DNA from 3 places in the Pantoea sp. RCC30.1 genome. Region 3 is predicted to be linked to each of the others. Evidence: predicted binding sites of a transcription regulator. Region 3 holds the regulator's gene; each other region holds the start of a gene.
What was found. The regulator LexA, encoded in region 3, represses DNA repair genes until DNA is damaged. The targets are predictions, from matches to a motif close to TNCTGTATGTACATACAGNA.
Positions count from the first base shown of each region.

Region 1 (10,603 bases), on a different contig from region 3:
GGGCTTAATCTCTACTATCCGCATCGCGTGAAGGCGCCGTCCCGCGCCTGGCATCCCGAGACGCCATTTCATCCTGCCTGGTATTACGAACACTTTGAACTGCCGGGGCGACGGATGAACCGTTCGCGCGGCTGGGAAATTCAGCCTGAAATTATCTGGGATATGGCGCAACGGATGCGCGATGAGTACGGCAATATCCCGTGGTTTGTGGCTGAAAGCGGTATGGGAATTGAGAACGAAGCGCAGTTCAAAAATGCCGACGGGGAGATTCAGGACGATTACCGCATCGCGTTTATCAGCGAGCACCTGCATCAGGCGATACGCGCCAATCAGGCGGGAATTAACTGTCAGGGCTACATGCTGTGGGCGTTTACCGACAATGTCTCGCCAATGAATGCTTTTAAAAATCGCTATGGTCTTATCGAAATCGACTTAGATAAGCAGCGTCAGCGCCGTATGAAGAAATCTGCCCACTGGTTCCGTACGCTGCACGACACGCAGCAATTTACCCTGTGGCTTGATGATGAGCCGAAATAACGCGAGGAAACGAGCATGAAACGAATTGTTCTGGCCTGTGCTGCGGGCATGTCGACCTCAATGGTAGTGACGCGCATGGAAAAAGAGGCTGCCGCTCGCGGACTGGCATTTCAGATCTACGCCATTCCGGAGCAAAACCTGCGTGAAGAGCTGCAAAACTACGGCAACGAGGTGGTGGTCGTGCTGCTCGGGCCACAGGTGCGCTTCAAACTGGAGGAGAACAGAAAACTCACCGACAGCTATCAGTTGCCCATCGCGGTTATCGATACGGTTGCTTACGGCACGCTGAATGGTGCAAAGGTACTCGATCAGGCGCTGGCTTTGATACACTGAGCCCCAGTTTGCGAGCCAGCCTCTCCGGTTCGCGGGCATTGTCGCGCAGGGAACCGCGGCAATGCCGTTAGCGCATTGATTGCAAAGGGTGACAGTGTGGACAAAGCCGAAGCGCCGCAAGAAAAAAAGCAGTATCAGGAAATTGGTCAGCACCTGCGTCAGCAGATCTGTGACGGGCACTATCCGGTGGGATCGCGCCTGCCGCCTGAACGTCAGCTGGCTGAAACCTGGGGCGTCAGCCGGACCATCGTGCGCGAGGCATTATTGATGCTGGAGCTGGAAGGTACGGTGGATATCCGCCAGAGCTCCGGCGTCTATGTGATGCGTATTCCTTCCGCCAGTGATGATGAAGAAGAGGCCTTCTTCCGCAGCGACGTTGGCCCGTTTGAAATGCTACAGGCACGTCAGTTGCTGGAGAGCAATATTGCAGCCTTTGCCGCAAAAATGGCGACCAAAGCGGACATCGAAAATCTGCGCCGTACGCTGGAACAGGAGCAGCGTGCCATCGCCGCCAACGACAGCAGTCAGGACAACGACAAGTTGTTTCATCTGCTGCTGGCGGGTGCCAGTCAGAATCAGATGCTGCTCGATACCGTCACCAGTATCTGGCGACACCATGACAGCAGCCCGCTCTGGCAGCAGCTGCGCCCGCAGTTTGAAACCCGCGCCTATCGCCTGAAGTGGCTCGGCGATCACCAGACTATCCTGGCTGCTCTGCGTCGGCGTGATGTGATGGGGGCCTGGCAATCTACCTGGCAGCACCTTGAGAACGTCAAGAATACGCTGCTGGAGCTTTCCGACGCCGATGCGCCTGACTTTGATGGCTACCTGTTTGATTCAGTCCCGATCTTTCAGGGGAAACTGATGTGACTGAGATTGTATCGCTCAGCGATGCCCCCCATTTTGCCGATCAGCTCATCGACTGGCAGTGGCGCGCATTTGGTGAAGTCACCAGCCGGGCGTTCTTTGCCAGTGTGGTGAACAGCAGCCTGACCGGTGCTGATTTCCCGGTGACTTTCGTTGCCGTTGAGGCGGGCAGGGCAGTCGGCACGGTGGGATTCTGGCGCTGTGACCTGATCAGCCGTCAGGATCTTTTCCCCTGGCTGGCGGCGCTCTATGTTGATGAGTCGGTTCGCGGCAAAGGTGTCAGTGAGGCGCTGCTGCAGCATGTTATTGCTTATGCACAGGCGCGTGGCTATCCACGGTTGTGGTTATGGTCAACGTTTGGGGGCTACTATGAACGTTATGGCTGGCTGCCACATGGCGAAGCGCTGGAGTATCCCGCTAAGCCGGTAAAACTCTATTATCGCGACCTGTAAGAGAGGCCAGCCGCCATCGCGGCAGCTGGCAACAGAACGCTTAGGGTGCCGGATAGGTATAACGACGGTGGATCGCCTCAATGCCTTCCAGGATCTCTGCATTTAAGGTCAGATTGAAGCTGTCGATATTGATCTGCAGCTGTTCAAGCGTGGTGGCACCCAGCAGCGTGCTGGCCACAAACGGCTGCTGACGCACATAGGCCAGGGCCATCTGTGACGGGTCGATCTGATGCTGTTGAGCTAACGCCACATATTCAGCGATCGCCTTTTGTGACTGCTCGCCGCTGTAGCGGGTAAAGCGGCTGAACAGCGTGTTGCGTGCACCCGCAGGCTGCGCGCCATTCAGATATTTGCCGCTCAGCGTACCAAATGCCAGGCTGGAATATGCCAGCAGCTCTACGCCTTCATGTTGGCTGATTTCGGCCAGACCCACTTCAAAGCTGCGGTTCAGCAGGCTGTAGGGATTCTGGATGCTGACGATGCGCGGCAGTTCATGCTTCTCAGCGAGCTGCAGATAACGCATCACACCCCACGCAGTTTCGTTCGACACCCCGATGTAGCGGATCTTACCGGCGCGCACCTGTTCGGCCAGCGCTTCCAGCGTCTCCAGCAGCGTCACCTGAGCGGTGGTCTCGCTGTACTGATAGCCCAGCTTGCCAAAATAGTTGGTCTGACGCTGCGGCCAGTGTAGCTGGTAGAGGTCAAGGTAGTCGGTGTTCAGGCGTTTCAGGCTGGCATCAAGTGCCGCGCGGATGTTTTTTCGGTCCAGCGCCATATCCGGGCGAATCGAAGCATCATTGCCGCGCGAAGGCCCGGCGACTTTACTGGCCAGAATGATTTTGTCGCGGCTGCCGCGCTGTTTGAGCCAGCTGCCAATATATTGTTCGGTCAGCCCCTGGGTTTCCGGGCGCGGAGGCACCGGATACATCTCGGCAGTATCAATAAAGTTGATGCCGGAACGGAGTGCTAAATCCAGTTGAGCATGCGCGTCGGCTTCGCTGTTCTGTTCGCCAAACGTCATGGTGCCCAATCCCAGCTGACTCACTTCCAGCGTGCTGTGAGGAATACGATGATAGTGCATTGCCAGCTTCCTTTTCTTTATGGAATGGAATGTTGTGTTCTCAGGGACTATAGCGCGAGCAATGGCGGGGAAGGAAGGGGGAAAAGTCGGGGAAATCACCTGCCAGCGGGGAATCGGTGGCAGGGGATTAAATCGGGCAATTAACGTTCAATGATCGTTGAGACCTCATCGCTATTAATCTGCACCATATGACCCGTCTGGTCAGTGTACTCCACCAGGCCGGTCTCTTTATCAATGCTCGGCTTGCCTTCGGTCATAATCATCCGGCCATCTTTGGTCGCCATAACATAATCAGAACTGCATCCACTTAAGAATGCGGCGGTTACCATCACCAGTGCTACTCCTGCCAACCCTTTCATCACGCCTTATCCTCACAAATGGTCAAGTGCAAACAGTGTAGTAATAAATGGTTTTGCCGGCAGGGTTAATCGTAGAAATCTGAAAGTAACCGGGCGAGCAGGCTCGCCCTTGACTTTATCAGGCGTGCTTTTTCTTACTGCGCATCAGGTTAAGACACTCAACTGCCATCGAGAAGAACATCGCGAAATAAATGTAACCTTTTGGTACATGGACCGCAAAACTCTCCAGGATGAGGGTAAAACCGACCAGAATCAGGAAAGAGAGCGCCAGCATTTTCACCGACGGATGACGTTCAACAAACTCACCAATGGCGCGGGCGGCGAACATCATCATCAGCACCGCAATTACGACGGCTGCCATCATAATGAACAGATGATCGGAGAGGCCGATGGCCGTGATCACCGAGTCGAGGCTGAAAATAATGTCGAGCATCATGATCTGCACAATCGCGCCGAGGAACGAATGGACGCGGGTGTTGTGCTCGCCTTCGCTGCCTTCGATCGTTTCATGGATCTCCATGCTCGATTTCCACAGCAGGAACAGTCCACCAAACAGCAGAATCAGATCGCGCGCCGAAAACGCATGATCCATCAGCGTAAACAGCGGGTTAGTCAGACGGGCAACCCACGCGATAGAGGCCAGCAGGCCAAGACGCATCAGCATCGCGCCCATCAGACCAATGCGACGTGCGCTGGCTTGCTGGTTCTTTGGCAGTTTAGCGACCACCAGCGACAGGAAAATGATGTTATCAATACCCAGCACCACCTCAAGGATGGTCAGGGTGCCCAGCGCCAGCCAGGCGTTGGGATCGGAAATCCACTCAAACATACCGACATTCAATCCTAAACGAAAAGTAAACGGCGATTATACGCATTCAATTCACCGATCTCCCACATAATTGCGACATCTCAGCGCGAGTGGCGCGATTCAGAGGAGAAAATGCCGCGCCAGCAGTGGCCCGGTGAAGCTCTTCTTGAGGTAGAACCCGCGCGGCAGCGTCATGATGGGCTGGCCCTGATCGCCGATCCCCTCTGTGAGCGCCTTACTGTTGGCGGCTTTGGGGCGGATCTGCAGCCAGGCACCATGTCGTGCAGTAATCTGCTCAACGCGACCCAGCACAATCATATCCATCAACTCTTCCCAGTCCTGACGCAGCATCTCATCTTCTTCCGCATCCGGGCTCCATAACAGCGGCGCGCCGACACGACGTTCCCGCAGCGGAATCTCACGCTCGCCTTCAACCGGGATCCACAACACCCGCGCCAGCTTGTGACGCACATGGCTGGTGAGCCAGGTGACGCCGCTGTTGCCGGTCAGCGGTGCGACGCAGACAAAGGTAGTTTCCAGCGGCTTTCCCTGAGTATCGATCGGGATGGTTTTCAGCTCGATACCCAGATGGGCAAAGTCCTGTTCCGCTTTGCTGCCCGCGCTGGCACCAAGATGCCACTCCAGCAGCATGCCGACCCAGCCTTTATCGCGTTTGAGATCCGCAGGCATGGCCAGACCGGCGCGAGCGGCCAGCGTTTCCAGTGTTAATCCGGCTAAATCCTGCGCACGTGCCAGCAGGCTGGCCTCATCTTCAGGTGGTCCTGGCAGGTAACTCATGTTGATGACTCGCAATGGTTAAAATTTGTACAGTGACAACCGGGTATATCTTTTCGCTAAAATAAACCACGTCAGGGATCGATAATAACATGATAGATCATGCTTTTTTTAGCGGATCTCCCGCTCAACACCAGCGGGCAGTCAGGGTTATCCCAGCTTACCCGCAACAATGAACAGGATCTCCAGTCCGGTTATCCACAGAAAAATGGGATAACCCCCGTTTCTGTGCGGTACTGGTTCCATTTACAGCCTTGACTTTTCCCGATCTGAGCATAATTTCGCCTCTCTGGCCTAACTCTGAGCGATTAACTGTGGATAAAAAGCGGTATGCTTATATTTTAATCAATTGTCAGTTTGCGCGAAAATATTCGCGTTTTATGAAACTTTTATGGCTGGCGGGATCGATTTAATTTCATTAAAAATCATAGTGATGAGTTGTTAACTCTTTTCACTCCGCAGGCGAGCTCAGAAAAGGTTATTCACTTAACTCCCGCGTTCTGCACAAAGCTATCCACAGAAAACGTGAATAAGATCGATCTTTTTCGCGGCCTTTGTTTATAACTTTGCCCTTTTCTGTGAGTTATCCCTGTGCTGGTGGCTTAACCCCCCATGAATCCAGTGGTTTACCGCCTGTAAGGAGTGTGAAACAATCAGCTCATTCAAATTTTGCTTTGAGGTAGTCCGGTGATCGATGATGATGGCTACCGCCCGAATGTTGGTATCGTAATCTGTAACCGGCAGGGACAAGTGTTATGGGCCAGGCGCTTTGGACAGCACTCCTGGCAATTTCCTCAGGGAGGCATCAATCCCGGTGAAACCGCAGAACAGGCGATGTATCGCGAACTGTTCGAAGAGGTCGGCTTACACCGGAAAGATGTTCGAATACTTGCCTCTACCCGCAACTGGTTGCGTTACAAGTTGCCAAAACGTTTGGTGCGTTGGGACACAAAGCCGGTATGTATCGGCCAGAAACAAAAGTGGTTTCTTCTGCAGTTAATGTGTAATGACGCGGATATCAATGTGCAGCACAGCAGCACGCCGGAGTTCGATGGCTGGCGCTGGGTCAGTTTCTGGTATCCGGTGCGTCAGGTTGTCTCCTTTAAGCGCGACGTTTATCGTCGGGTGATGAAGGAATTCGCTGGCGTGGTGATGTCTATGCAGGAGAGTGCGGGGCAGCGAAATAATCCTGCCCATCGACGTAAGAGAGGATAGGCCACGCCCTTTATGCTCACTCAGTTGCGCGAAATTGTAGAAAAAGTGGCGAGTGCGCCGCGTCTCAATGAAGCACTCGACATCCTGGTCAATGAGATCTGTCTGGCGATGGATACGGAAGTCTGTTCCGTTTACCTCGCTGACCAGGACCGTCGCTGCTATTACCTGATGGCGACGCGCGGACTCAAAAAACCGCGTGGTCGTACCGTAACGCTGGCTTTTGACGAGGGTATCGTTGGTTTAGTGGGCCGTCTGGCCGAACCGATCAACCTTGCCGACGCCCAGAGCCACCCCAGCTTTAAATATATCCCCGCAGTAAAAGAGGAGCGCTATCGCTCCTTCCTCGGCGTGCCTGTGATCAGCCGTCGCCAGCTCCTTGGCGTACTGGTCGTGCAGCAGCGTGAACACCGTCAGTTTGATGAAAGCGAAGAGTCATTCCTGGTCACGCTGGCTACACAGATGGCGGCACTGCTGTCGCAATCTCAGATGGGTCAGCTGTTTGGTCAATTCCGCCAGACGCGGGTGCGCGCGATTGCAGCAGCACCTGGCGTAGCGGTGGCGCCGGGCTGGGTCGATGAGACGCAGCCTCTGCTCGATCAGGTATCGGCCGCCTCAACGCTGGATGTTCAGCGTGAACGTGAGCGTCTGTCGCTCGCCATGAGCGAAGCAACCAATGAATTTCGCCGTTTCAGCAAACGTTTCAGCGCCAGCGCACAGAAAGAGAGCGCGGCCATTTTCGATCTCTACTCTCACCTGTTAACCGATGCCCGTCTGAAGAAAGATCTGTTCGATGAGATCGAGCGCGGCTCGGTCGCCGAATGGGCGGTAAAACAGGTGATCGAGAAGTTTGCTGAACAGTTCGCGAGCCTGACTGACAACTACCTGCGAGAACGTGCAGGCGATCTGCGGGTACTGGGCCAGCGTCTGCTGTTCCACCTCGATGACACCCTGGTCGGCACCAATGCCTGGCCGGAACGTTTTGTGCTGGTGGCCGATGAGCTGACCGCCACGACCTTAGCTGAGCTGCCGCAGGAGCGGCTGGCGGGTGTTGTGGTGCGTGACGGTGCAGCCAACTCCCATGCGGCGATCCTGACCCGCGCGATGGGGATCCCGACAGTCATGGGCGCTGACATCCAGCCTCATCAGCTCAACAAACGCCTGCTGATTGTCGACGGTTATCGCGGTGAGCTGCTGATCGATCCTGAGCCGGTGCTGGTGCAGGAGTATCAGCGGCTGATCAGCGAAGAGAATGCGCTGAGCAAAATGGCGGAAGGCGTGGTCGATCAGCCGGGTGAGCTGAAAAGTGGCGAACGCGTGCAGGTGATGCTGAATGCTGGCTTAAGCCCGGAACATGAGCAGACGGTGGGCGACTGGGTGGATGGCATCGGTCTCTACCGCACCGAAATCCCGTTTATGCTGCAGAATGGCTTCCCGTCGGAAGAGGAGCAGGTGGCCCAGTATCAGGGCATGTTGCAGCTGTTTCGCAACAAGCCGGTGACGCTGCGAACGCTGGATGTGGGTGCCGATAAACAGCTGCCTTACATGCCGATCAGTGAAGAGAATCCCTGCCTGGGCTGGCGCGGCATTCGCCTGACGCTGGATCAGCCGGAAATCTTCCTGGTGCAGGTACGCGCGATGCTGCGTGCCAACGCCGCCTCCGGCAACCTCAGTATTCTGCTGCCGATGATCAGTCATATCGACGAGATCGACGATGCAAAAGAGCTGATCGATCGCGCCGGACGCGAAGTGGAAGAGATGCTGGGCTTCGCGATTCCCAGACCGCGTATCGGGATCATGATCGAAGTGCCGTCGATGCTGTTTATGATCCCGCATCTGGCGTCACGAGTCGATTTTGTCTCAGTCGGCACCAACGACCTGACGCAGTATCTGCTGGCGGTGGACCGCAATAACACCCGTGTTGCAAACCTTTATGACTCGCTGCATCCGGCGATGCTGCGCGCGCTGAATGCGATTGCACAGGAAGCCCGCCTGGCCAATCTGGAATTGTGCCTGTGTGGTGAAATGGCAGGCGATCCGATGTGTGTCGCACTGCTGGTCGGCCTGGGGTATCACCATCTCAGCATGAACGGTAAAAACGTCCCGCGCGTTAAATACCTGCTGCGCCATCTGGATCACGAAGAAGCGCAGAAGCTCAGCGAGCAGGGTATGAATGCCGACACCGCCACGGAAGTTCGCCATCTGGTCTCTGCTTTTATGGAGCGGCGCGGATTAGGCGGTTTGATTCGCGGCGGCCGTTAGTACCACGCCGGGCAGGCTTTACGCGTTATCCGCGTTTACATTTGCAAGACAATTCAGAAAACCGGCTGTGCTATTATGCGCAGCCTTAATTTATGTGCCTGACAACGCCCCTTTTCAGGGTTGAAAAATAGACGGTGAATGATGAATAACGGCTATATTGCATTTCCGCAGTTCGATCCGGTGATCTTCTCGATCGGACCGGTTTCGCTTCACTGGTACGGTCTGATGTATCTGGTGGGCTTTGTTTTCGCCATGTGGCTGGCTGTACGTCGTGCCAATCAGCCTGGCAGCGGCTGGAAAAAAGAGGAAGTTGAGAACCTGCTTTACGCCGGTTTCCTGGGGGTCTTCCTGGGCGGACGTATCGGCTATGTCCTGTTCTACAACTTACCGCTGTTTCTGGAAAATCCCCTCTACCTGTTTAAAGTCTGGGATGGTGGTATGTCGTTCCACGGTGGCCTGATCGGGGTCATTGTGGTGATGCTGGTCTTTGCCCGCCGTACTAAGCGTCGTTTCTTCCAGGTAGCTGATTTCATTGCTCCGCTGATCCCGTTTGGTCTGGGTGCTGGTCGTCTCGGTAACTTTATTAACGGCGAGCTCTGGGGCCGTGTCGATCCGGGCTTTCGCTACGCCATGCTGTTTCCTGGCTCCCGCAGCGAAGATGTCGCGCTGGCCGCCACCAATCCGCAATACCAGGAACTGCTCAACACCTATGGTGTGCTGCCGCGTCATCCTTCCCAGCTGTATGAACTGGCGCTGGAAGGCGTGGTGCTGTTTATCATCCTGAACCTGTTTATCCGTAAGCCACGTCCGATGGGCAGCGTCTCTGGCCTGTTCCTGATTGGCTATGGTGCCTTCCGTATTATCGTTGAGTTCTTCCGCCAGCCGGATGCTCAGCTTGGCCTGTTTGAAGGCGGAATCAGTATGGGACAGATCCTCTCTGTGCCGATGATTGTTGCCGGTATTATTATGATGATCTGGGCGTATCGTCGTCGCCCGCAGCCACAATTTCGCGAGGAAAAATGAAACAGTATCTGGATTTAATGCAACATGTGCTGCACGAAGGCACACCAAAAGCTGACCGTACCGGCACCGGTACGCTTTCAATTTTTGGCCACCAGATGCGTTTCAATCTGCAGGATGGTTTTCCGCTGGTCACCACCAAAAAATGTCATATCCGCTCCATTATTCATGAGCTGCTGTGGTTCCTGAAGGGTGAAACCAACATCGGGTATCTCAGGGAAAACAACGTCTCAATCTGGGATGAGTGGGCAGATGAGAATGGCGATCTCGGTCCGGTGTATGGCAAACAGTGGCGCAGCTGGGGAACGGCCAGCGGTCAGGAGATTGACCAGTTAAGCCAGGTGATTGAGCAGCTGAAGCGCGATCCTGACTCACGCCGGATTATCGTTTCTGCGTGGAACGTCGGTGAGCTCAGCGAGATGGCGCTGGCGCCATGCCACGCGTTCTTCCAGTTCTACGTGGCGGACGGCAAGCTCTCCTGCCAGCTTTATCAGCGCTCGTGCGACATCTTCCTGGGCCTGCCGTTTAACATCGCCAGCTATGCGCTGCTGGTGCATATGGTGGCGCAGCAGTGCGATCTGCAGGTGGGCGACTTCGTCTGGACCGGCGGTGATACGCACCTCTACAGCAACCATCTGGAGCAGGCGCGGCTGCAGCTGACCCGCGAGCCGCGTCCATTGCCAAAACTGGTGATCAAACGCAAACCGGCATCATTGTTTGACTATCAGTTCGACGATTTTGAAATTGAAGGCTACGATCCGCATCCCGCGATAAAAGCCCCTGTCGCTATCTGATTCGCAATAAAAGATAACGCCCTGGCATCTTCGCCGGGGCTTTTTTTTGCCCGCACACCGGTAAATCTGCGGCACCGCTCGCA
Region 1 covers NZ_JBXUHX010000018.1:16,684-27,286, reverse strand. The annotation lists gene AC2LB6_RS16190 (glycoside hydrolase family 1 protein) at 1-537, shown strand, start outside; gene AC2LB6_RS16185 (PTS sugar transporter subunit IIB) at 553-870, shown strand; gene AC2LB6_RS16180 (FCD domain-containing protein) at 967-1,740, shown strand; gene AC2LB6_RS16175 (GNAT family N-acetyltransferase) at 1,737-2,189, shown strand; gene AC2LB6_RS16170 (NADP(H)-dependent aldo-keto reductase) at 2,230-3,270, opposite strand; gene AC2LB6_RS16165 (YgdI/YgdR family lipoprotein) at 3,411-3,629, opposite strand; gene AC2LB6_RS16160 (TerC family protein) at 3,748-4,458, opposite strand; gene mutH (DNA mismatch repair endonuclease MutH) at 4,558-5,235, opposite strand; gene rppH (RNA pyrophosphohydrolase) at 5,920-6,447, shown strand; gene ptsP (phosphoenolpyruvate--protein phosphotransferase) at 6,460-8,706, shown strand; gene lgt (prolipoprotein diacylglyceryl transferase) at 8,848-9,729, shown strand; gene thyA (thymidylate synthase) at 9,726-10,520, shown strand.
Region 1: a site for LexA is predicted at 5,467-5,486, ahead of mutH (DNA mismatch repair endonuclease MutH). Genes of this name have one in related genera too.

Region 2 (10,603 bases), on a different contig from region 3:
GGTGTGGAGCAACCTGGCGGTGCAGTGGAGTGAGGATCTACCCGGCGCGCTGCGCCAGTTCCGGCGAGTGCTGCGGCCCGATGGCACGCTGCTGTTTTCCACGCTGGGCGACGGTTCGCTGCAGGAAGTTCATGAGGCCTGGTCCCATCTGGATGCGTTGCCTCACGCCAATCGCTTTCTCAGCGAATCGCAGATTGCAGCGGCCTGCCACGCAGAGCAACTGCGCTGCAGCTCAGAGAGGGTAACCCTGCATTTTCCCGATGCGCTCAGCGCTATGCGATCCCTGAAGGGGATTGGTGCGACCCATCTGCATCAGGGCCGCGACGGGCAGAGTTTAACCCGGCAACGGCTTAACCAGTTAGAGGCGCACTGGCCGCGCGATCGGCACGGCTATCGCCTGAGTTACCATTTAATTTATGGAGTCACTCTTTCATGAAACGGTTTTTTATTACCGGCACCGACACCGAAGTCGGTAAAACTGTCGCCAGCGGCGCACTGTTGCAGGCAGCCGCCGCGGCGGGCTATCGCTGTGCGGGCTACAAGCCGGTTGCTTCAGGCTGTGAGAGGACGCCAGAGGGGGTTCGCAACAGCGATGCGCTGGCGTTGCAGCGTTTCAGCAGCGTGCCGCTAACCTATCAGCAGGTGAATCCGCTGGCGTTTATGGAACCGACCTCGCCGCACATTGTCAGCGCTGAAGAGGGCAGGCCGATTACGCATCTGGCACTTTCGGCGGGCCTGGCGGCGCTGGAACCGCTGGCGGACTGGATTCTGGTCGAGGGCGCGGGCGGCTGGTACACCCCGCTGTCAGAGACACACACCTATGCGGACTGGGTGGTCAGCGAAAAGCTGCCCGTGATTCTGGTGGTGGGGATAAAGCTCGGCTGCATCAACCACGCGATGCTCACCGCCGATGCGGTGCGGGCATGCGGCCTGCCGCTGGTGGGCTGGATCGCCAACACCGTCGAACCGCCGGGCAAACGCTATCAGGCGTATCTCACCAGTCTGAAAAACCGACTGCCTGCGCCCTGTCTGGGCACGATTCCGTACCTCACCGATGCGGCGCAGCAGGCGTTCTGTGGGCAATACCTGACTCTCCCCCAGTAAGATTCAGGCCACTGTCAGCCATTTATCGACGGTGTGGTCATCCAGCTGCTCCATGCTGCCCTGCGCCACATTGCGACCGCGATGCAGCAGCAGGAAATAGTCCGCCACGCGACGGATCAGCGACAGGCGCTGCTCCAGCAGCAGGATGGTCAGGCCGTAGTCGAGGTTAAGACGGCGGATCAGGTTGCCCATCTCCTCTTCCAGCCACGGCGACATCCCATCGGTCGGTTCATCCAGAATCAGCAGTTTGGGCTGCAGCACCAGCGCGCGCGCCAGGGCCAGCTGTTGCTGCTGATCGATCGGCAGAGCGCCGCTGCGCTGCTGGCGCAGTGAGTAGAGCGCCGGGAACAGATCGAACACCATTTCGGGAATGGCGCGATGGCGATCGCGCTGGCTGGCACCCGCCAGCAGCGCAATCAGCAGGTTATCTTCCACGCTCATCTGGGTGAAAATATGGCGGCCCTGCGGCACATAGCCAATTCCCATCTGCGCCCGCTGTTCCGCCGGTTGCAGCAGCAGATCTTCCGGCGGCGAGCCATCCTCTTTCCAGGAGATCGAGCCGCTGTTAATCGGCAGTCTGCCCATGATGCAGTTTACCAGCGTGGTTTTACCCATGCCAGGACGGCCCAGAACGCCGGTGCAGGTACCAGGCGACAGATCCAGGTCCACATCCCACAGAATATGGTTTTGACCATAAAATTGATTTACCGAACGTAGACTCAGCATCTGACACTCTCCTTCCCGATCATTAGCCTGATTGCATCCGCTCTCTGTCGTCTGGCAAACAAGTCATCAGCAATGGCAGCCTCGCCATTGCAGCACAGTGCGCGTAAAGCGCGGTGACGCCAGTAAGTCCTGCAATTCCCAGGCCAGATCTAAAAACGGTCCTGATTCCTGCCGGAATGCGTGGTTTCAGGGATGAAAGGTGAGAAAAACTTATCAATTCCCTGCGGTGGTCACGCCGCTGCACTTTTGCAGTGCCTCAGGGCGCTGTTTCTGGTGCAGACGTGCTGTGAAGAGGCAGGATGTCTGAATAAGAATCGTAGTCTGAGCCGCAGAATTTGCATACTGAGCCAGGCGACAGATTAAAAATGCAGAATAATCCGTCAGCCGCCGCTGCGAAATATAACGCAAAAAAAATTATTTTCATGGTGAGGGAGAGGCAGGGAAAAATTATACACAGCTGATGGCGGCGGGGCTGCCATCACTTATCCACCATTCCTGTGGATAACCTTGTGCATTAGGTAATGAAAACCAGTTGGAAGCGAGGAAATACGCGGCCTGGTAACATAATGACGAGAATCTGGCCTTACAGGCTTAAATCAATAAAATCAGTTGCTTATCAAAAAACAAGCCTGCGATTTATCTGTCAGGTAACCGAACTGTAATTTTGTGACGCTCTATTGACAAATGTTAAATCAGATCCCGGTCTGGGGATAACATTGCGCAACGGTCTTTGCGCTATCGCGGTCACATCGCCGGTGTGGAACGTATCACCATGCTGGCGATAAGAGTGCATTAATACTGTTTTTATATCCAGTATTATTTTCTGGCAAAATCACCACAGCAGAGTAAAATAAGTGCCTGCCCGCCGACTTCTCCAGCAGGAACTGCATTCATGACCAAAGCTTTTAAACTGAATTCCGCCTTTAAACCATCGGGCGACCAGCCTGAGGCGATTCGTCGCCTGGAAGAGGGGCTGGAGGATGGACTGGCCCATCAGACCTTATTAGGCGTAACCGGCTCCGGTAAAACCTTTACCGTCGCCAACGTCATTGCCGACCTCAACCGCCCGACGATGGTGCTGGCTCCGAACAAGACGCTGGCCGCCCAGCTCTATGGCGAGATGAAAGAGTTTTTCCCGGATAACGCCGTCGAGTTTTTCGTCTCTTACTACGACTACTATCAGCCTGAAGCCTACGTGCCGAGCTCCGACACCTTTATCGAAAAGGATGCGTCGGTGAACGAACACATCGAACAGATGCGTCTGTCGGCCACCAAGGCGTTGCTGGAGCGACGCGACGTTATCGTGGTGGCGTCGGTTTCAGCGATCTATGGCCTGGGCGATCCCGATCTCTATTTGAAAATGATGCTGCACCTGACCCGCGGCATGATTATCGATCAGCGCAGTATTCTGCGCCGCCTGTCAGAGCTGCAGTACGCCCGCAACGACCAGGCGTTCCAGCGTGGCACTTTCCGCGTGCGTGGCGAAGTGATCGATATCTTCCCGGCGGAGTCAGACGATATTGCGCTGCGCGTCGAGCTGTTTGACCAGGAGGTTGAACGTCTGTCGCTGTTTGACCCGCTGACCGGCCAGATCGATTCGGTGGTGCCGCGCTTTACCATCTACCCCAAGACGCACTACGTGACGCCGCGTGAGCGCATTCTGCAGGCGATGGAAGATATTAAAGTAGAGCTGGCGGACCGTCGCCGGGTGCTGCTGGAGAACAATAAGCTGCTGGAAGAGCAGCGAATTACTCAGCGTACCCAGTTTGACCTGGAGATGATGAGTGAGCTGGGCTACTGCTCCGGCATCGAGAACTACTCGCGCTACCTCTCCGCACGCGGACCGGGCGAAGCGCCGCCGACGCTGTTTGATTATCTGCCCGCTGATGGCCTGCTGGTGGTGGATGAATCGCACGTCACCATTCCGCAGATTGGCGGCATGTATAAAGGCGACCGGGCACGTAAAGAGACGCTGGTGGAGTATGGCTTCCGCCTGCCGTCGGCGCTGGACAACCGTCCGATGAAGTTTGAAGAGTTCGAGGCGCTGGCACCACAGACCATCTATGTTTCGGCGACGCCGGGCAAATATGAGCTGGAGAAATCGGGCGACGAAGTGGTCGATCAGGTGGTGCGTCCTACCGGCCTGCTTGATCCGATTATCGAAGTGCGTCCGGTCGGTACTCAGGTAGACGATCTGCTGTCGGAAATCCGTAAGCGCGTTGAGATCAATGAGCGTGTGCTGGTGACGGTGTTGACCAAACGCATGGCGGAAGATCTCACCGAGTATCTCTCTGAACACGGCGAGAAGGTGCGTTATCTGCACTCCGACATTGACACCGTAGAGCGTATGGAGATTATCCGCGACTTACGTCTGGGTGAGTTTGATGTGCTGGTGGGCATCAACCTCCTGCGTGAGGGGCTGGATATGCCGGAAGTGTCGCTGGTGGCGATTCTGGATGCGGACAAAGAGGGCTTCCTGCGTTCTGAACGATCGCTGATTCAGACCATCGGTCGTGCGGCGCGTAACATCAATGGTAAGGCGATTCTCTATGGCGATAAAATCACGCCGTCGATGGCGCGCGCCATTGAAGAGACCGAGCGTCGCCGCGAGAAACAGCAACTGCACAACGAACAGAACGGCATTGTGCCGCAGGGCCTGAATAAGAAGATCACCGATATTCTGGAACTGGGCAAAAACGTGGTGAAAACCCGCGGCAAAGCGAAACCGGCACGTCCTGGCGAAGCTCAGGCGCTGGCCGATTTCCAGCTGTTAACGCCGCAGGCGTTGCAGAAGAAAATCCACGAGCTGGAAGGGCAGATGCAGCAGCACGCGCAGAACCTGGAGTTCGAACAGGCGGCCAATGTGCGCGATCAGCTGCATGAGCTGCGTACGCTGTTTATTGCGGCCTCGTAGCGCCATCAAAGCCCTGAATGGCGTGTTCCAGCGCCACCCGTAACAGCTGGCGGTCGTGACGATATTTGATGTCGGCGGCCTCCAGCGGTTCACGGATAATCAGACGATTTTCAATTCCTTCTGTTGCCACTGACGGGCCGACCACCACGGCATCAATCACCCGCTTGCCGATGTAACGCTCCATCATCTGAAGCTTGTCAGCCACCGAGAGACGGGCGGCGGCGGGACTCAGCTCGCGGCCCAGATTGCCGATAAACACCATAGTGGCTGGCGTGCGACGCAGTGCCTGCGCCATCTCTTCCATCAGCAGAATCGGCATCAGGCTGGTGTAAAAACTGCCCGGCCCAATCAGGATCAGATCCGCTTCGCCAATCGCCTGCAGCGCTTCCCGCGTGGGCTGCACGTTGGGATGCAGCATCAGCTCCTGCGGGGGCTCTTTCATCTCGTCAATTGCGGTTTCGCCGTAAACCATATTACCTTCGGCATCCATCGCCACCAGATCCACCGGCTGTTCTGACATCGGAATTAAAAAGGCATCTACTTTTAGCAGGTTACGGATGATGTTGATCGCTTCCAGCGGACGGACGCTGAGATGGTCCAGCGCCCGCAGCATCAGATTACCGAGGTTGTGTCCGGCCAGTTCGCCGTTACCGGCAAAACGGTACTCGAACATCGCTGAGGCGACGCTGGGTTCTGCAATCAGCTGGTTAAGGCAGTTACGCATGTCGCCCCAGGCGATGCCGCCTTCTGAGCGGCGTATACGGCCGGTTGATCCGCCGTTGTCGGTAGTGGTGACAATACCGGTGAGACGCGAGCCCAGCGGGGAAAGGGCAGACATAACGCGGCCTAAACCGTGTCCGCCTCCCAGTGCCACAACGCGATCAAGATCGGCCAGTGTGCGATTCATACTTCTCCTTAATAACCGTTCGCGTGGCGTGGCTCTAAACGCTAAGCCCGCGCGGATGACTTACGTCAAAATCTGGATCGCATTTTAACGTATCCTGTCGCGAAAATGCGGTGAAAGTTCGATATGTATAAGAATATATAGCGAAAAGAGCAAATGGAAGAGTGGCGAAATACACGCTACCATCATGCTTACCGCGCTGATCAACGGGTCAGCGTACACTCAAGCCTGAATGCCTAAGTCTTCGGATAGGGGGTTCAGGCCGTAGCCATTGAGCTGCCAGGGTGCAGGAAGAAATGACTGCATCTCCCAATCTGGAAAGGTGTTCTGGTGTCACAATTTACTGATGCATACGCGCGTAAGTTCTATTACCTGCGCCTGTCGGTCACGGATGTCTGCAATTTCCGTTGTACCTACTGTTTGCCCGACGGCTACAAGCCCCAGGGCATTCGTAACAAAAGCTTTCTCTCACTGGATGAAATCCGCCGCGTCACGCGGGCCTTCGCCGCTGCCGGAACCGAAAAAGTGCGGCTGACCGGCGGTGAGCCGTCGCTGCGCCGTGATTTCACCGACATCATTGCGGCGGTGCGTGAAAACGCCTCTATCCGCCAGATTGCAGTCACCACCAACGGCTACCGGCTGGCGCGCGACGTGAAACAGTGGCGCGATGCGGGATTAACAGCACTCAACGTCAGCGTTGACAGCCTGGATGCCCGGCAGTTTCACGCGATCACCGGTCAGGATAAATTCCATCAGGTGATGAGCGGTATCGATGCGGCTCTGGATGCTGGTTTTCGCCAGGTCAAAGTCAACAGCGTGCTGATGCGCGATCTCAACAGCCGTAATCTGGCCACTTTCCTCGACTGGATCCGCACCAGACCGATTCAACTGCGCTTTATCGAACTGATGGAGACCGGCGACGGCGGCACACTGTTCCGCGATCAGCACGTTTCCGGCATGGTGATCCGCGATCAGCTTATCGCCCAGGGCTGGCAGCGCCGCGAAAGCGGACGTAGCGACGGTCCGGCGCAGGTCTTTTATCATCCCGACTATGTCGGCGAGATCGGCCTGATCATGCCTTATGCCAAAGATTTCTGTGCCAGCTGCAACCGTCTGCGCGTCTCGGCGCACGGCAATCTGCACCTGTGCCTGTTTGGTGACGGCGGTGTGCCGCTGCGCGACCTGCTGGCGTCCGATGAACAACAGGCCGAACTGCAGGCGCGCATTGCCAGCAGCCTGGGGCAGAAAAAGCAGACGCACTTCCTGCATCAGGGCAACACCGGCATTACACAGAATCTCTCTTACATTGGCGGCTAATTTCAGGAGGAAGTATGGGTAAACCAGCCAGCGAATTTCAGGCATTGCAGATTGCGGTGATGACGGTCTCAGATCGTCGCGATGCCAGCAACGATACCTCCGGCGACTTCCTGCGCGAGGCGGCAGCGGAAGCGGGTCATGAAGTGGTCGATCACGCCATCGTGCCGGATAATCTCTATCGCATTCGCGCCACCGTGTCGCGCTGGATCGCCAGTGAAGATGTACAGGTGGCGATCATTAATGGCGGCACCGGCTTTAACCTGAAAAACAGCACGCCGGAAGCGCTGCTGCCGCTTTTCGATCGCGAGATTGATGGCTTTGGCGAACTGTTCCGGATGATCTCCTATGAAGAGATTGGCGGTTCAACATTGCAGTCACGCGCCGTTGCCGGTCTGGCTAACGGGACGCTGATTCTGGCCGTGCCGGGTTCCACCAGCGCCTGCCGCACCGCCTGGGAGCGTATTATCGCTGACCAGCTTGATGCGCGCACCGCGCCCTGTAATTTTGTCTCACATCTGAAGAAACGGTAAGTATGTCTCAACTCACTCACATTAACGCCGCGGGCGAAGCGCACATGGTAGATGTTTCTGCCAAGGCGGAAACCGTGCGCGAAGCGCGGGCAGAAGCGCTGGTGCTGATGCAGCCTGAAACGCTGCAGATGATTATGGAAGGCAGCCACCACAAAGGGGATGTCTTCGCCACGGCGCGTATCGCCGGCATTCAGGCAGCGAAACGCACCTGGGAGCTGATTCCGCTCTGTCATCCGCTGATGCTGAGCAAAGTGGAAGTGAACCTGGAAGCGGAACCGGACCATAACCGGGTTCGCATCACCACACTCTGTCGCCTGACCGGCAAGACCGGCGTCGAGATGGAAGCGCTGACCGCCGCCTCGGTTGCCGCGCTGACCATCTACGACATGTGCAAAGCGGTGCAGAAAGATATCGTCATCGATCAGTTACGTTTAATCAGCAAGAGCGGTGGCAAAAGCGGCGATTTCCAGGCGGTCACGCATGATTAAGGTGCTGTTTTTCGCCCAGGTGCGTGAGCTGACCGGCACCGCATCGCTTGAGGTCGGTGCTGATTATCCGGATGTGGCCGCGCTGCGCAGTGCGCTGGCAGAACGCGATGCCCGCTGGGCGCTGGCGCTGGAGTCAGGCAAACTGCTGGCGGCAGTAAATCAGACGCTGGTGCCGATGACTCACCCGCTGCACGCCGGTGATGAAGTGGCCTTTTTCCCGCCCGTGACCGGAGGCTAAGATGGAAACGCAGATTCGCGTCGGCCCGGCGCCCTTTGATATGGCGGAAGCGTATCGCTGGCTGGCGGCCTGTGATGAAGATGGTGCGGTGGTGACCTTTACCGGCAAAGTCCGCAACCACAATCTGGGTGATAACGTGGCGGCGTTGACGCTGGAGCACTATCCCGGCATGACCGAAAAAGCGCTGCAGGAGATTGTTGATGCGGCGCGTGAACGCTGGCCGCTGCAGCGCGTCACGGTGATTCACCGCGTCGGTGAGCTGTTTCCCGGCGATGAGATCGTGCTGGTGGGCGTCACCAGCGCCCATCGTGGCAGCGCCTTTTCTGCCGCCGAATTCATCATGGATTACCTGAAAACCCGCGCGCCGTTCTGGAAGCGCGAAGCGACAGAGCAGGGCGATCGCTGGGTGGATGCCCGCGACAGCGACCACCAGGCTGCTCAGCGCTGGGACTAAGACGGCGTTTTCAACTCAGCGGGCCGGAGAGTTTCCGCCCGCTGAATCTCCTCTGAATGTCTACACGCGATTGCCTGCAAACGCGCTCATCACGATACTTAAGGCTGCTTCAGCTGCTCCGCCGGGCCAAAGCCGGTCTGGCCGTGGCTGTGCTCACCGCCGCCGCGGGTGCGCTTCAGCTGAATCACCTGGCCCTGCTGCCAGGCATTAGCACCTGGTGCCGCCGGATGCGCCACGATATCTGCCCGTTCGGCACGAATCTTTTTGCTGTCGACGTCAAAACGGCGATCGCGGTCTGCCAGCAATCGTGAATCCATCTGACCATCCGCTGTAAAGCCCATCATCAGCGCCGGAATGCCAATCGGCAGCGTTTTATCGCGGTCGGTGTGCCAGGTGTGCCAGGTTTTCCCGTAAGTGTTCGCGATGCGCGTCATCAGGGCATGGTCGGCGGCGGCCGGTAAGCCAGGCGCAATCAGCGTGCCCGATTTCACCTCATACTGGTGGCTGTGCCACAGTTTTTTCTCTTCGGGTGGCAGGGTCTTAAACAGCCGTTCGCTGATTATGTACTCCACGCCCATCAGTCGCGCGTCGCGCGTGTTGCCGTCGTAAATCACCGCCTGCATCACATCGTCGTTCAGCACGGTGACATAGTGGTGCGCCTCCATCTGACCGTTCTTATCGCCGTTATAAAAATGGAAGCCATCGAGATAGGTGTTGATGGCATCGATAGGCGGACGTGACTGCATCACGCTGGCGCCCGTCTCCAGCACCTTAAGTGAGGATGAGGTGGGCGCGCCCGGTGACTGCACCTGGGCAGGCGTATTATTGGCGCCGCAACCGGTTAACATCAGGCTGAACGCCGCAACAGGCCAGAGTTTAAACATCGTAAGTTCCTTTAACGTTAAAAAAGGTAACCTTAGTTCAGTTCTCTCCTGCCTGTGAAACTCTGGCAATGGTAGAGTAGGGTTTTGGTTCATTCTGAGGACAGGCATGTCATCCACCCCGATTCTGCAACGTCTGACTCTGGTCGCCGCGCTGGTACTGGCAGGTTGTAGCAGCAAGAAAACCCCTGAGGCGCCGGTGAGGCAGCCTGAAGATGTCAAAGCGCAGATCCAGCGGCTACTGCCGTCGCACGTCAGCAATAAAGCGGCGTGGAGCGACGACATCTACACCACCTTCCGCACCCAGCAGATCGATCCCAGCGCCAGTAACCTCTGCGCGGTGATCGCCGTGGCGGATCAGGAGAGCAATTTCAGCGCCGAGGCCGCCGTGCCGGGCCTGCCGAAAATCGCCTGGGGTGAGATCAACCGCCGTGCGGCGCAGGTGCATGTTCCGGCCTTCCTGGTGCGCACCGCGCTGCAGATCAAATCCCCTACCGGGGAAAGTTATGCGGCCCGTCTGGACAAGGTGCGCAGTGAAAAAGATCTCAGCGCCATCTTTGATGACCTGATCGACATGGTGCCGATGGGCCAGACGCTGTTCGGCAATCTCAACCCGATTCATACCGGCGGGCCGATGCAGGTCAGCATTGCGTTTGCCGAAGCACACGCCAAAGGCTACCCGTGGCCGATTGATGGCACCATCCGGCGCGAAGTCTTTACCCGTCACGGCGGGATCTACTTCGGCACCATGCACCTGCTTGGCTATCCGGCTGACTACAGCCAGCCGCTCTACCGCTTTGCCGATTACAATGCGGGCTGGTACGCCAGCCGCAATGCGGCCTTCCAGGCGGCGGTGTCGCGCGCCACTGGCATGAAGCTGGCACTGGATGGCGATCTGATTCTTTATGGATCGGATGCAGCAGGCGGCACCGAACTGGCGGTGCGCACGCTGTCGAAGCAAATCGACATGAGCAACAGCGACATTCGTCGCGATCTGGAGAAAGGGGAGAAAGCGTCGTTCAGCGACAGCGAACTCTGGAAACAGGT
Region 2 covers NZ_JBXUHX010000015.1:98,098-108,700, forward strand. The annotation lists gene bioC (malonyl-ACP O-methyltransferase BioC) at 1-436, shown strand, start outside; gene bioD (dethiobiotin synthase) at 433-1,104, shown strand; gene AC2LB6_RS14715 (ABC transporter ATP-binding protein) at 1,108-1,830, opposite strand; gene uvrB (excinuclease ABC subunit UvrB) at 2,723-4,744, shown strand; gene AC2LB6_RS14725 (gluconeogenesis factor YvcK family protein) at 4,728-5,651, opposite strand; molybdenum cofactor riboswitch at 5,856-5,989, shown strand; gene moaA (GTP 3',8-cyclase MoaA) at 5,979-6,965, shown strand; gene moaB (molybdenum cofactor biosynthesis protein B) at 6,980-7,495, shown strand; gene moaC (cyclic pyranopterin monophosphate synthase MoaC) at 7,498-7,983, shown strand; gene moaD (molybdopterin synthase sulfur carrier subunit) at 7,976-8,221, shown strand; gene moaE (molybdopterin synthase catalytic subunit MoaE) at 8,223-8,675, shown strand; gene AC2LB6_RS14755 (OBAP family protein) at 8,774-9,559, opposite strand; gene AC2LB6_RS14760 (DUF1615 domain-containing protein) at 9,666-10,603, shown strand, end outside.
Region 2: a site for LexA is predicted at 2,627-2,646, ahead of uvrB (excinuclease ABC subunit UvrB). Genes of this name have one in related genera too.

Region 3 (10,603 bases):
GAGTGGACGGATTTCGAACCTGCTGACCCCGCTGAACATGAAGTGCAGGTTGAGAATCGCGCTATCGGGATTAATTACATCGATACTTATGTTCGCAGCGGGCTTTATCCGGTTGCCGGTTTTCCCTCTGGTCTGGGGACGGAAGCCGCGGGTGTCGTGTCGCGCGTAGGCCGTGGTGTGGCCCAGTTTAAACCCGGCGATCGCGTAGTCTACTGCATGGCGGCTATGGGTGCCTATAGCGAAGTGCACAACGTGGCAGAAGATCGCCTGATGCATCTTCCGGAAGCAATCAGCTTTGAGCAGGGTGCAGCCAGCTTTCTGAAAGGACTGACCACGCAATATCTGCTGCGCCAGACCTATAAAATCAGCGCCGGTGAAACCTTCCTGTTTCATGCTGCCGCTGGCGGCGTCGGGTTAATCGCCTGTCAGTGGGCAAAAGCGCTGGGCGCGCATTTGATTGGTACCGTGGGCTCAGCAGAAAAGGCCACGATGGCGAAAAATGCCGGTGCCTGGGCGACCATTAACTATCGCGAAGAGAATATTGCGCAGCGCGTCAGCGAACTGACGGAAGGGAAAAAAGTGGCAGTGGTGTATGACTCCGTGGGCAAAGATACCTGGGAAGCGTCGCTGGACTCGCTGCGTCGTCATGGCCTGATGGTGAGTTTTGGTAATGCTTCTGGTCCGGTGACCGGCGTTGATCTCAGCATTCTGAATAAGAAAGGCTCGCTGTTTGTGACTCGTCCTTCACTGTTTGGCTATGTCACCAACCGTCAGGAGATGGAAACCGCCAGCGCCGAATTGTTCTCGCTGCTGGCAAGCGGCGCAATTAAAGTGGATGTGCCGGAGCAGCAGAAGTTTGCGCTGAAACAGGCCAGTAAGGCGCACCAGATGCTGGAGAGCCGCGCCACCCAAGGATCCTGTCTGTTAATTCCGTAATCGCAGGCAACAAAAAGGGCTTCCGGTGGGAAGCCCTCTTCTTTTTTTTATTTTTTGTTCGCGCTGGTGTAGGGACAGCGGCGATGAATTCATGTCGAGTCGATGGCACATCGATTTGACGACAGGCATCCTGCCAGAAAACATAAGTAAAAAATATGTTTAATTGCAGATCAGCCCTGAACAATCTCTCACACTGTGATCGCTACCGCATTTAGCGCCAGCCTTTGCGGTCTAACCTGTTGATCTTACTTCTCAGCTTACGACGCGCTCGCTCATCGCTGTCGCCAAAAAAGGCACGATGCAGCCACACAGCAATCACCGCCAGCACCAGCCATGGCAACACTTTAATAACAATTGCAAACAGTCCACCGACAAACATCACGATGGTTGCGACCACCAGTGCCGCCAGCACGCCTAACAGCGAAACGCCGGTCAGCAACAGCATCAGGAAAAACCCTAATACGAATAATATTTCCACGTCAGCGCTCCTTTTTGAGATTGATTGTTATCGTTATTACAAAAAGCGTGCCAATAGTTAAATCATTGATTTTTAGCAAATAAGTGATAATCAGGAAAGAGCAACCTGGTGAGAAAAACCACAAAATGGCGTAAAAAAAACCAGCCTTCAGAGCTGGTTTTTTTGGGTTCCGATGAGGCGTCAGGCTTCCTGAGGGATCTTATCGGCGACCAGCGCCAGCGCCGCTTCAAGCACACGGACATCAGCACCCGGCTTGTGGGCGTTTTCACTCAGGTGGCGTCGCCATTGGCGGGCACCCGGAATACCCTGGAACAGGCCCAGCATATGGCGTGTAACGTGTCCCAGATACGTGCCCTTCGCCAGTTCCGCTTCAATATAGGGATACATGGCGCGTACCACTTCCACCGGGTTAGCCGGCGGATGCTGACGACCAAACAATGTCTGATCGACCTGCGCCAGAATGCCGGGGTTTTGATAGGCTTCACGTCCCATCATCACGCCATCGAGGTGCTGCAGATGAGTCTGTGCCTCTTCAAGCGTTTTCACGCCGCCATTAAGCGCGATCGTCAGTTGCGGAAAATCGCGTTTCAGCTGATAGACGCGGGGGTAATCCAGCGGTGGAATTTCGCGGTTCTCTTTGGGGCTGAGGCCGGAGAGCCAGGCTTTGCGCGCATGGATGATAAATGTCTCGCACTCACCGCGTCCCGCCACCGTGCCGATAAAGTCGGTCAGGAATTCATAGCTGTCCAGCTCATCAATACCGATACGGGTTTTCACCGTGACCGGAATGGAGACCACGTCGCGCATCGCTTTAATGGCATCTGCGACCAGATTCGCCTCAGCCATCAGGCAGGCGCCGAAACGGCCATTCTGCACCCGATCAGAGGGACAGCCGACATTAAGATTCACTTCATCGTAGCCGCGCTGCTCTGCCAGCTTCGCACACTGCGCCAGCGCCGCCGGATCGCTTCCGCCAAGCTGTAAGGCGACCGGATGTTCAGCCTCACTGTAAGCCAGGTAATCCCCTTTGCCATGAATGATCGCGCCCGTGGTCACCATTTCGGTATAGAGCAGCGTGTCACCGGTCAGCTGACGATGAAAATAGCGACAGTGACGATCGGTCCAGTCGAGCATAGGGGCGATAGAGAAACGTTGCGAAGAGAAATTAGGCATGAAGCGCAGACAATCCGGTAATTAAAGGTGATGGAATTCTGTGCAAGGATAACACAAGGGCGGGCGATAGTGCATCGCCCGCCCCCGAACAGCCTGAATAACGCGCTTAGAAGTTAAAGCCCAGCTGCATCATCGCGCCCCAGGTGTTGTTAGCACCCACTGAGCCAGCCAGATCCAGATGGACGGCTTTGTTAAACGGTGACACACCGAAACCTGCCGTGACGACATTCTCGTCATGAGAACGCATATCCGCACGATAACCGCCACGCAGCTGCAGCCAGTCAAGTACACGGTATTCCGCGCCCACAGCCGCATACTGGCTGTTATCCTGGCTTTTGAAGCGTTTGGTTTCAGTCAGATCCACATCGCCCGCCACAGTAAACGGACCTTTATCCCAGGACAGACCAGTGGTGACCAGCGGGCGAATCTGGTAGGTGTCGCGGTAACCGTTGACCTCTTTGGTCTGCAGATCGCGCGAAACCAGGTTCTGTCCGGTCAGACCCAGCGTCCAGTTTTCAGCAAAGGTGGTCGCCAGACCGGCATCAACGTTAAAGCCAGTGTCGGTGCTGCGATACTTACTATTGTTGATGTCGTTCTTGTCGTAGTTGTAGATGCTGGCGGTGTAGTTATAGAGCCAGGTTTTCTGCACTTTCGGCGTCACGCCTACTGATACCGGCTGACCGCCGATGGTGAACTCATGCGCTACCGCTACACCGTAATCGGTGGTCAGCGCCGCTAAGCCATTCGCGCTGGAGCGCAGGTTATTTTGATCGCCAGGACGAGGAAACGCCCCGTTTTCTATACTGCGCAGGTAGTCAATATCACTCTGTACCACGTTAGCGCGGACGTGCGCTGTCCCGTAGGCTTTGGTGATAAAGGCGAAAGGCAGAGTTTCATTAGGGATGGTAACGGCAACAGCCGCGCCGGCAGTACCGTCTGCTTTGTTACCGCGCAAATCGCTTAGCTTATCAGCAACATCACCTGAGGCAGCGCGCAGTTCAGAGTTAACACGGAAAAAATCTGCAAAAGTGAGGTTGCCAACAACGTCGCGGTAGCGATCAACGGTATCGGTGATGTCATCCACTTTGTCGATCAGCTTATCTTTGTCAGTAACCTGAATACCGGCTGAGGGAATAATAATGCTGACGTTATCGTCGGGTTTAGCACGCGTCATCAATGCCGGGTTCGCCAGCACTGCGGAGCCGTAAAGAGAAGATGCTACGCCGGTACCGCCCATGGCGTCATTACGTGCATCATACCAGGTCCCTGCCGCCATGGCGGAAGAAGAAAGGAAAAGCGCGGTCGCTACAGCGGAGTACTTCAGCGCTGAGCGTTGTGCGGGTTTTTTCACCATTTGCCTGCCATCACCTGAGAAATTGCCATTGAAACATTCAACGACTGAATAGTTTGTTAGCCCTATTGTGAACCCTGGCTAACGCGTTATTGCTGTGAATTCAAAGGAAACAGTGCCTTAATTCAAAGGATTGGACGTTTTCCAATCAAAAAACCGTTGTAATAGTTCAGACTGCGCCTGGAAATTTCAAATAATGCCAGACTTTTATTAAGTCTTTCTGAACATTACTTCTTAACTCAGTGAGATGCAAAGCAAAATGCCAACCAATTCCGCTTCAGGTCGATTCAGAATGGATCTGATTTGTCGTCAGATTTGAGATTAAAGGCGGCTTAAATTCTAATTATGCTGCTTTATCAGGCAAATAATGCTGTTCTTTCAGACGAAAACCCACCTCAGCACCGCGAAACTATATGTGATAAAATAACATCACTTATCCAGCGGAGAATTTTCATGACTAACATGACGTCGCAGCAAATTTTGATTCAGGCCGAAAAAATGTGCCTGCAGCGCGGTGTGCGTCTGACTTCACAGCGTGCTGAAGTGTTGCGCCTGATGGCTGAACAGCCCGGCTCAATCAGCGCCTACGATCTGCTGGATCAGCTTCGCGTCAGCGAACCGCAGGCTAAACCACCTACCGTCTATCGTGCGCTGGATTTCCTGCTTGAGCAGGGTTTCATTCATCGGGTGGAATCCAACAACAGCTACGTCATGTGTCACCACTTTGAAGCACCAGCTCATACGTCGGTGATGCTGGTCTGTGACCGCTGTGCCGCCGTTACAGAAAAGCAGGCGCAGGGGGTGGAGAAGATTATCGCGACGCTGGCGGGTGAGGCGCAGTTTGCATTACGCCATAGCGTGATTGAAGCACATGGTTTATGTGAAAGTTGTGCCGCCGTTGAAGCCTGTACGCATCATGAAAGCTGCGAACATGATCATCAGGATGAAGGTAAAAAGCGGGGAAAACGCGGGTAATCTGCACATCCTTGTGCGTTTCCATCCCTGTACCCTCCGGTGCGGGCACACCGAAGCGGTTTCAGCTGATTAACGGGATACCCTGATTACCAGCGGTGATCTTTGTTCTTGCCTTCCCAGTCCGTCACTTCGCGCTCTGCTTCATCTTTCGCATAGCCGTAACGTTCCTGGATTTTACCGACCAGCTGATCGCGTTTACCTTCGATAACCTGCATGTCATCGTCGGTCAGCTTGCCCCATTTCTCTTTCATTTTGCCTTTGAACTGCTTCCAGTTGCCGCTCGCTTCGTCTTTATTCATGGCAGACCTCCAATCCTCGGGTTTAATGATTATCTTGCTGCTTAACAAAATAACGATATAAATCGCTAGTTAACTGCGATGCTTAAAGTTAAATATAGCAGACAGTTTAATAACTGTAGAATAATACGGAATAATCTGTATCAACCCCGAGTCAACCCTGCAGGATCAGGCATCAAACCAGCTGTTCTGACGCCAGTGCTTACGCCAGATGAGCCACAGTGACAGGCCGCGCAGCGCCAGGAAAACCGTCACCGCCAGCCACAGGCCGTGGTTGCCCAGCACCGGTACACTGAGCAGCGTCAGAAAGTAGCCTGCCGCCGCCACGACCATGCTGTTACGCATCTCGCGTCCGCGCGTCGCTCCGATGAACATCCCATCCAGCAGATAACACCAGACGCCGATCAGCGGCATGATTATCTGCCAGACCAGATAGCGATCAGCTGTCTGCTGCAGTGACTCAAGAGAGGTCAGCAGGGTGACAATCTGCGGGCCAAAAATGGCATAAACCAGCGAGAAGAACAGCGCTACCACCACCGCCTGCCGACAGGCGGAGTGCCAGACGTGCTGCAATTTACTGCCATCTTTTGCGCCATGCGCTTCGCCGGCAAAAGCTTCAACCGCGTAGGCAAAACCATCCAGCGCGTAGGCAGTAAAGGTAATGAACATCAGTAATACCGCGTTAACTGCTACCACATCCGGACCCAGCCGTGCGCCCAGCACGGTCAGCGAGGCGAAACAGAGCTGCAGCATCAGGGAGCGCAGCATGATGTCCCGGTTCAGTCGCAGCAGCCGGCCGCTGTCACCGCGCCAGCTCTGCTTCAGCAGGTTTAGCGTAATACCGCGCAGCTTTAACACCCGCCAGACCATGATGCCGCCGACGCCCAGCGTGATGTACTCCGCCAGCGCCGTGGCGGTTGCTGCCCCCGCGACACCCCAGTGCAGCCCCATCACCAGCCAGAGATCGAGCACGATGTTAACCAGATTGCCTACCACCAGCAGGATCACCGGCGCGCGTGCATACTGCACACCCAGCAGCCAGCCCAGAATCACCAGGTTGGCCAGGGTGGCAGGCGCACTGAGCCAGCGAATCTGAATAAACAGCGCCGCCTGTTCCAGAACATCAGGATTGCCGCCAACCAGATGGGTCGCCAGCTGAATAATCGGATAACGTAAAGCGATGAACAGGATACCTGCCAGCAGCGCAATAATCAGCGGCTGCGTCAGCGCACGTGCAAGAGCGGTTTTATCGCCCGCACCAAACGCCTGTGCCGTCAGGCCAGTGGTACTCATTCGAAGGAAAAGCAGCAGCATAAAGAGGAAGCTGGTCACTGTGGTCCCGACCGCAACCCCGCCAAGATAGACAGGGCTGTCGAGATGACCAATAACTGCAGTATCGACCACTCCCAGTAAGGGAACGGTGATATTTGAAAGGATCATCGGCAGCGCAAGCCGCCAGAGATTTTTATCCGTTGCCGTGATAAAGCGCATTCGCCGTTCCGTGCTCAGTGTCGCTGCAGTAAAGCAGGCGACAAAATTAGGGCAGACAGAATAGCATCAGAAAAGGCGAATGCACGTAGCCCTCACAATCAGAGCCACTCGCCGTTACGGACCACGCCAACCGCCAGACCTTCAATAGTCAGCGACTGAGCACGGGTATCGACAACAATCGGGTCGAAATCGCTGTTTTCGGGCAGCAGATGCACGATAGCACCCTGCTTTTTCCAGCGTTTAACGGTGACTTCATCATCAATGCGGGCAACGACAACCTGGCCATTGCGCACATCCTGGGTTTTATGGACCGCGAGCAGGTCGCCGTCCATAATCCCGATATCTTTCATCGACATTCCACTGACGCGCAGAAGGAAGTCAGCAGACGGCTTAAACAGGCCCGGATCCACTTTGTAATGGGTTTCGATATGTTCCTGCGCCATGATCGGCTCACCGGCAGCAACCCGGCCAATCAACGGCAGCCCTTCAGAGGCTTCTTCTTCCATTAACAGACGAATGCCACGCGATGCACCGGAAACGATCTCGATGACGCCTTTGCGCGCCAGCGCTTTCAGATGCTCTTCTGCCGCATTCGGCGAGCGGAAGCCCAGCTGCGCGGCAATCTCTGCACGCGTAGGCGGCATGCCCGTTGAAGAAATATGGTCGCGAATCAGGTCATAGACCTGCTGCTGTCTGCTGGTTAATGCTTTCATCCCGCCCCCTGGTTGTTTATACAGTCGCTGTGAGTATATACAGGTATTGGCGAAATGGAAACCGATTGTCAGGGAAAACGCGCCCTCAGGCGCGTTATGGAAGGCTTATCGCAAATGTGTCCAGAGGAGCGCGATCCACACAAACAGGGCCAGTAAGATGCTGATCAGTACCGCCGCAGAGCCCATGTCCTTTGCCCGGCCCGCCAGCGGATGATGCTCCTGGCCGATGCGGTCAACCACCGCTTCAATGGCGCTATTGAGGATTTCGACAATGACCACCAGCACCACCGCCCCAATCATAAGGATGCGGGAGATCACATCGACATCCAGCCAGCACGCGATAATAATAGCGACCAGCGCAGCCAGTGCTTCCTGGCGAAACGCCGCTTCATGTTGCCAGGCGGCTCGCAGTCCCTGCCATGAGTAACCTGCGGCTTTTACAATTCTGATAAGTCCGGTGGCATTATTTGCCATGATGTGGGAACCCTTTCATCGGATTGACGTCAATGTCTGGGCTGCGTGCAATTGGCACCACCACAGATATTCGCTGCGCTTTCTGCTATGCTTGCGGCGCTTTGCTAACAAGAGGCTTCATGTTGTCTATGTCAGGTTGGCGTAAACTCTATTACAAATTGCTTAATTTACCACTCTCCTTTTTGGTAAAAAGTAAGGCCATTCCGGCCGATCCTGTGTCTGAACATGGTCTGGATCCGACCCGACCTATTATGTATGTTTTGCCTTACGATTCGAAGGCTGACTTACTGACTTTACGTGCACAGTGTCTGCGGCATCATCTGCCCGACCCGCTCTCTCCACTGGAGATTGATGGTTCACTGCTGCCGCGCCACGTGTTTATTCACAATGGCCCGCGCGTATTCCCCTATTTTGTGCCCAGTGTGGAATCGGTGAAAATCTTTCACGATTACCTCGACCTGCATCGCAATAATCCTAAGCTCGATATTCAGATGCTGCCGGTCACCGTGATGTTTGGCCGCGCGCCAGGACGTGAAGTCCAGGGCGAAGCTACGCCACACCTGCGGGTGCTGAACGGGGTGCAGAAGTTCTTTGCGGTTATCTGGCACGGGCGCGACAGTTTTGTCCGTTTCTCGCCTACCGTTTCGCTTCGCCGCATGGCAACCGAACACGGTACGGATCAGTCGATCGCCCAGAAGCTGGCTCGCGTGGCGCGCATCCATTTTGCCCGTCAGCGCCTGGCGGCAATCGGTCCGCGTTTACCGGCGCGTCAGGATCTGTTTAATCGTCTGCTGCAATCCAAAGCCATTGAAAAAGCCGTCGAAGATGAAGCGCGCAGCAAAAAAATCTCCCATGAGAAAGCGCAGCAGAATGCCGTCGAGATGATGGAGGAAATTGCCGCTAACTTCTCTTATGAAGCGATTCGCGTCACCGACCGTGTGATGGGCTGGCTCTGGAGTCGTCTCTATCAGGGCATCAACGTTAATGGCGGTGAAAAAGTTCGCCAGCTGGCGCAGGATGGCCACGAAATTGTCTATGTGCCGTGCCATCGCAGCCACATGGATTATCTGCTGCTCTCCTATGTGCTCTATCACCAGGGGCTGGTGCCACCGCACATCGCTGCGGGTATCAATCTCAACTTCTGGCCAGCCGGCCCGATTTTCCGTCGTCTGGGCGCTTTCTTTATTCGTCGTACCTTTAAGGGCAACAAGCTCTACGCCACGGTGTTCCGCGAATATCTCGGCGAGCTGTTCACCCGGGGTTATTCGGTTGAGTACTTTGTCGAAGGAGGCCGTTCACGTACCGGTCGCCTGCTTGACCCTAAAACCGGCACCTTAGCCATGACGCTGCAGGCAATGCTGCGCGGCGGCAATCGTCCAATCACGCTGGTGCCGATCTATATCGGCTATGAGCATGTGATGGAAGTGGGTACTTACGCCAAAGAACTACGCGGCGCGGCGAAAGAGAAAGAGGGCTTCATGCAGATGGTGCGCGGCTTACGCAAGCTGCGCAACCTCGGTCAGGGTTACGTTAACTTTGGCGAACCGCTGCCGCTGGTTAACTATCTCAACAAGCGGGTTCCGGAGTGGCGCGATGCGATCGATCCGATTGAGCCGCAGCGTCCGAGCTGGTTAACGCCGACCGTCAATGATATCGCGGCCAGCCTGATGGTGCGTATTAATGAAGCGGGCGCGGCCAATGCCATGAACCTCTGTGTGACGGCGCTGCTGGCGTCACGTCAGCGCTCACTAACCCGTGAACAGCTGATAGAACAGCTGGAGTGCTATACCCAGCTGCTGCGCAATGTGCCCTACTCGCCAAACGCGACCGTACCCGATCTCACCGCGGAAGCGCTGCTGGATCACGCCCTGGGTATGAATAAGTTTGAGAGTGAAAAGGACAGCATTGGCGACATCATCATTCTGCCGCGCGAGCAGGCGGTGCTGATGACCTACTATCGCAACAACATTCATCACATGCTGGTTATGCCGTCGCTGATTGCCGCCATTGTTCAGCAGCATCAGACGCTGAGCGAAGCAGAACTGCTACGTCAGGTAAGCCTGATTTATCCGATGCTGAAGAGTGAACTGTTCCTGCGCTGGCAGACCGATGAACTGCCACAACTGCTCACTGATGTGAGTCAGGAGCTGGCGCGTCAGGGCCTGATTACATTCGAAGCGGGTGAGTTGCGCTTTACCGCAGCACGCTATCGCACGCTGCAACTGCTGGCTGCCGGTGTGCGCGAAACGCTACAGCGTTATGCCATTACCTTCTCCATTCTCAGCGCCAAGCCGACGATTAACCGTGGCACGCTGGAGAAAGAGAGCCGGACGCTGGCACAGCGTCTGTCGGTACTGCACGGGATCAATGCGCCGGAGTTCTTCGACAAAGCAGTCTTTACCTCGCTGGTACTGACGCTGCGCGATGAGGGGTATATCAGCGACAGCGGTGATGCCGATGTCGCGCAGACTCTGGCGACCTGGCATATCCTGGCTGACCTGGTCACCAGTGATGTCCGCATGACGATTGAAACTGCGGTAGCGCACGACTGACACCCGCTTACAGTAAAAAGGCGACCTCATGAGGTCGCCTTTTTTATAGGTCAGGTCTGGTCTGGTTCGATTCGCAGTGAGACGGTGCCTGCTCAGGGGACACGGTCAGAACAGCTGACTGAACGGCGGCGTATTCATCAGTACGCCCAGGAACAGCACCATTC
Region 3 covers NZ_JBXUHX010000028.1:21,851-32,453, reverse strand. The annotation lists gene AC2LB6_RS19785 (quinone oxidoreductase) at 1-936, shown strand, start outside; gene pspG (envelope stress response protein PspG) at 1,148-1,414, opposite strand; gene dusA (tRNA dihydrouridine(20/20a) synthase DusA) at 1,595-2,587, opposite strand; gene AC2LB6_RS19770 (conjugal transfer protein TraF) at 2,694-3,941, opposite strand; gene zur (zinc uptake transcriptional repressor Zur) at 4,392-4,913, shown strand; gene AC2LB6_RS19760 (CsbD family protein) at 5,000-5,212, opposite strand; gene dinF (MATE family efflux transporter DinF) at 5,378-6,700, opposite strand; gene lexA (transcriptional repressor LexA) at 6,799-7,413, opposite strand; gene AC2LB6_RS19745 (diacylglycerol kinase) at 7,519-7,887, opposite strand; gene plsB (glycerol-3-phosphate 1-O-acyltransferase PlsB) at 8,016-10,439, shown strand; gene ubiA (4-hydroxybenzoate octaprenyltransferase) at 10,545-10,603, opposite strand, start outside.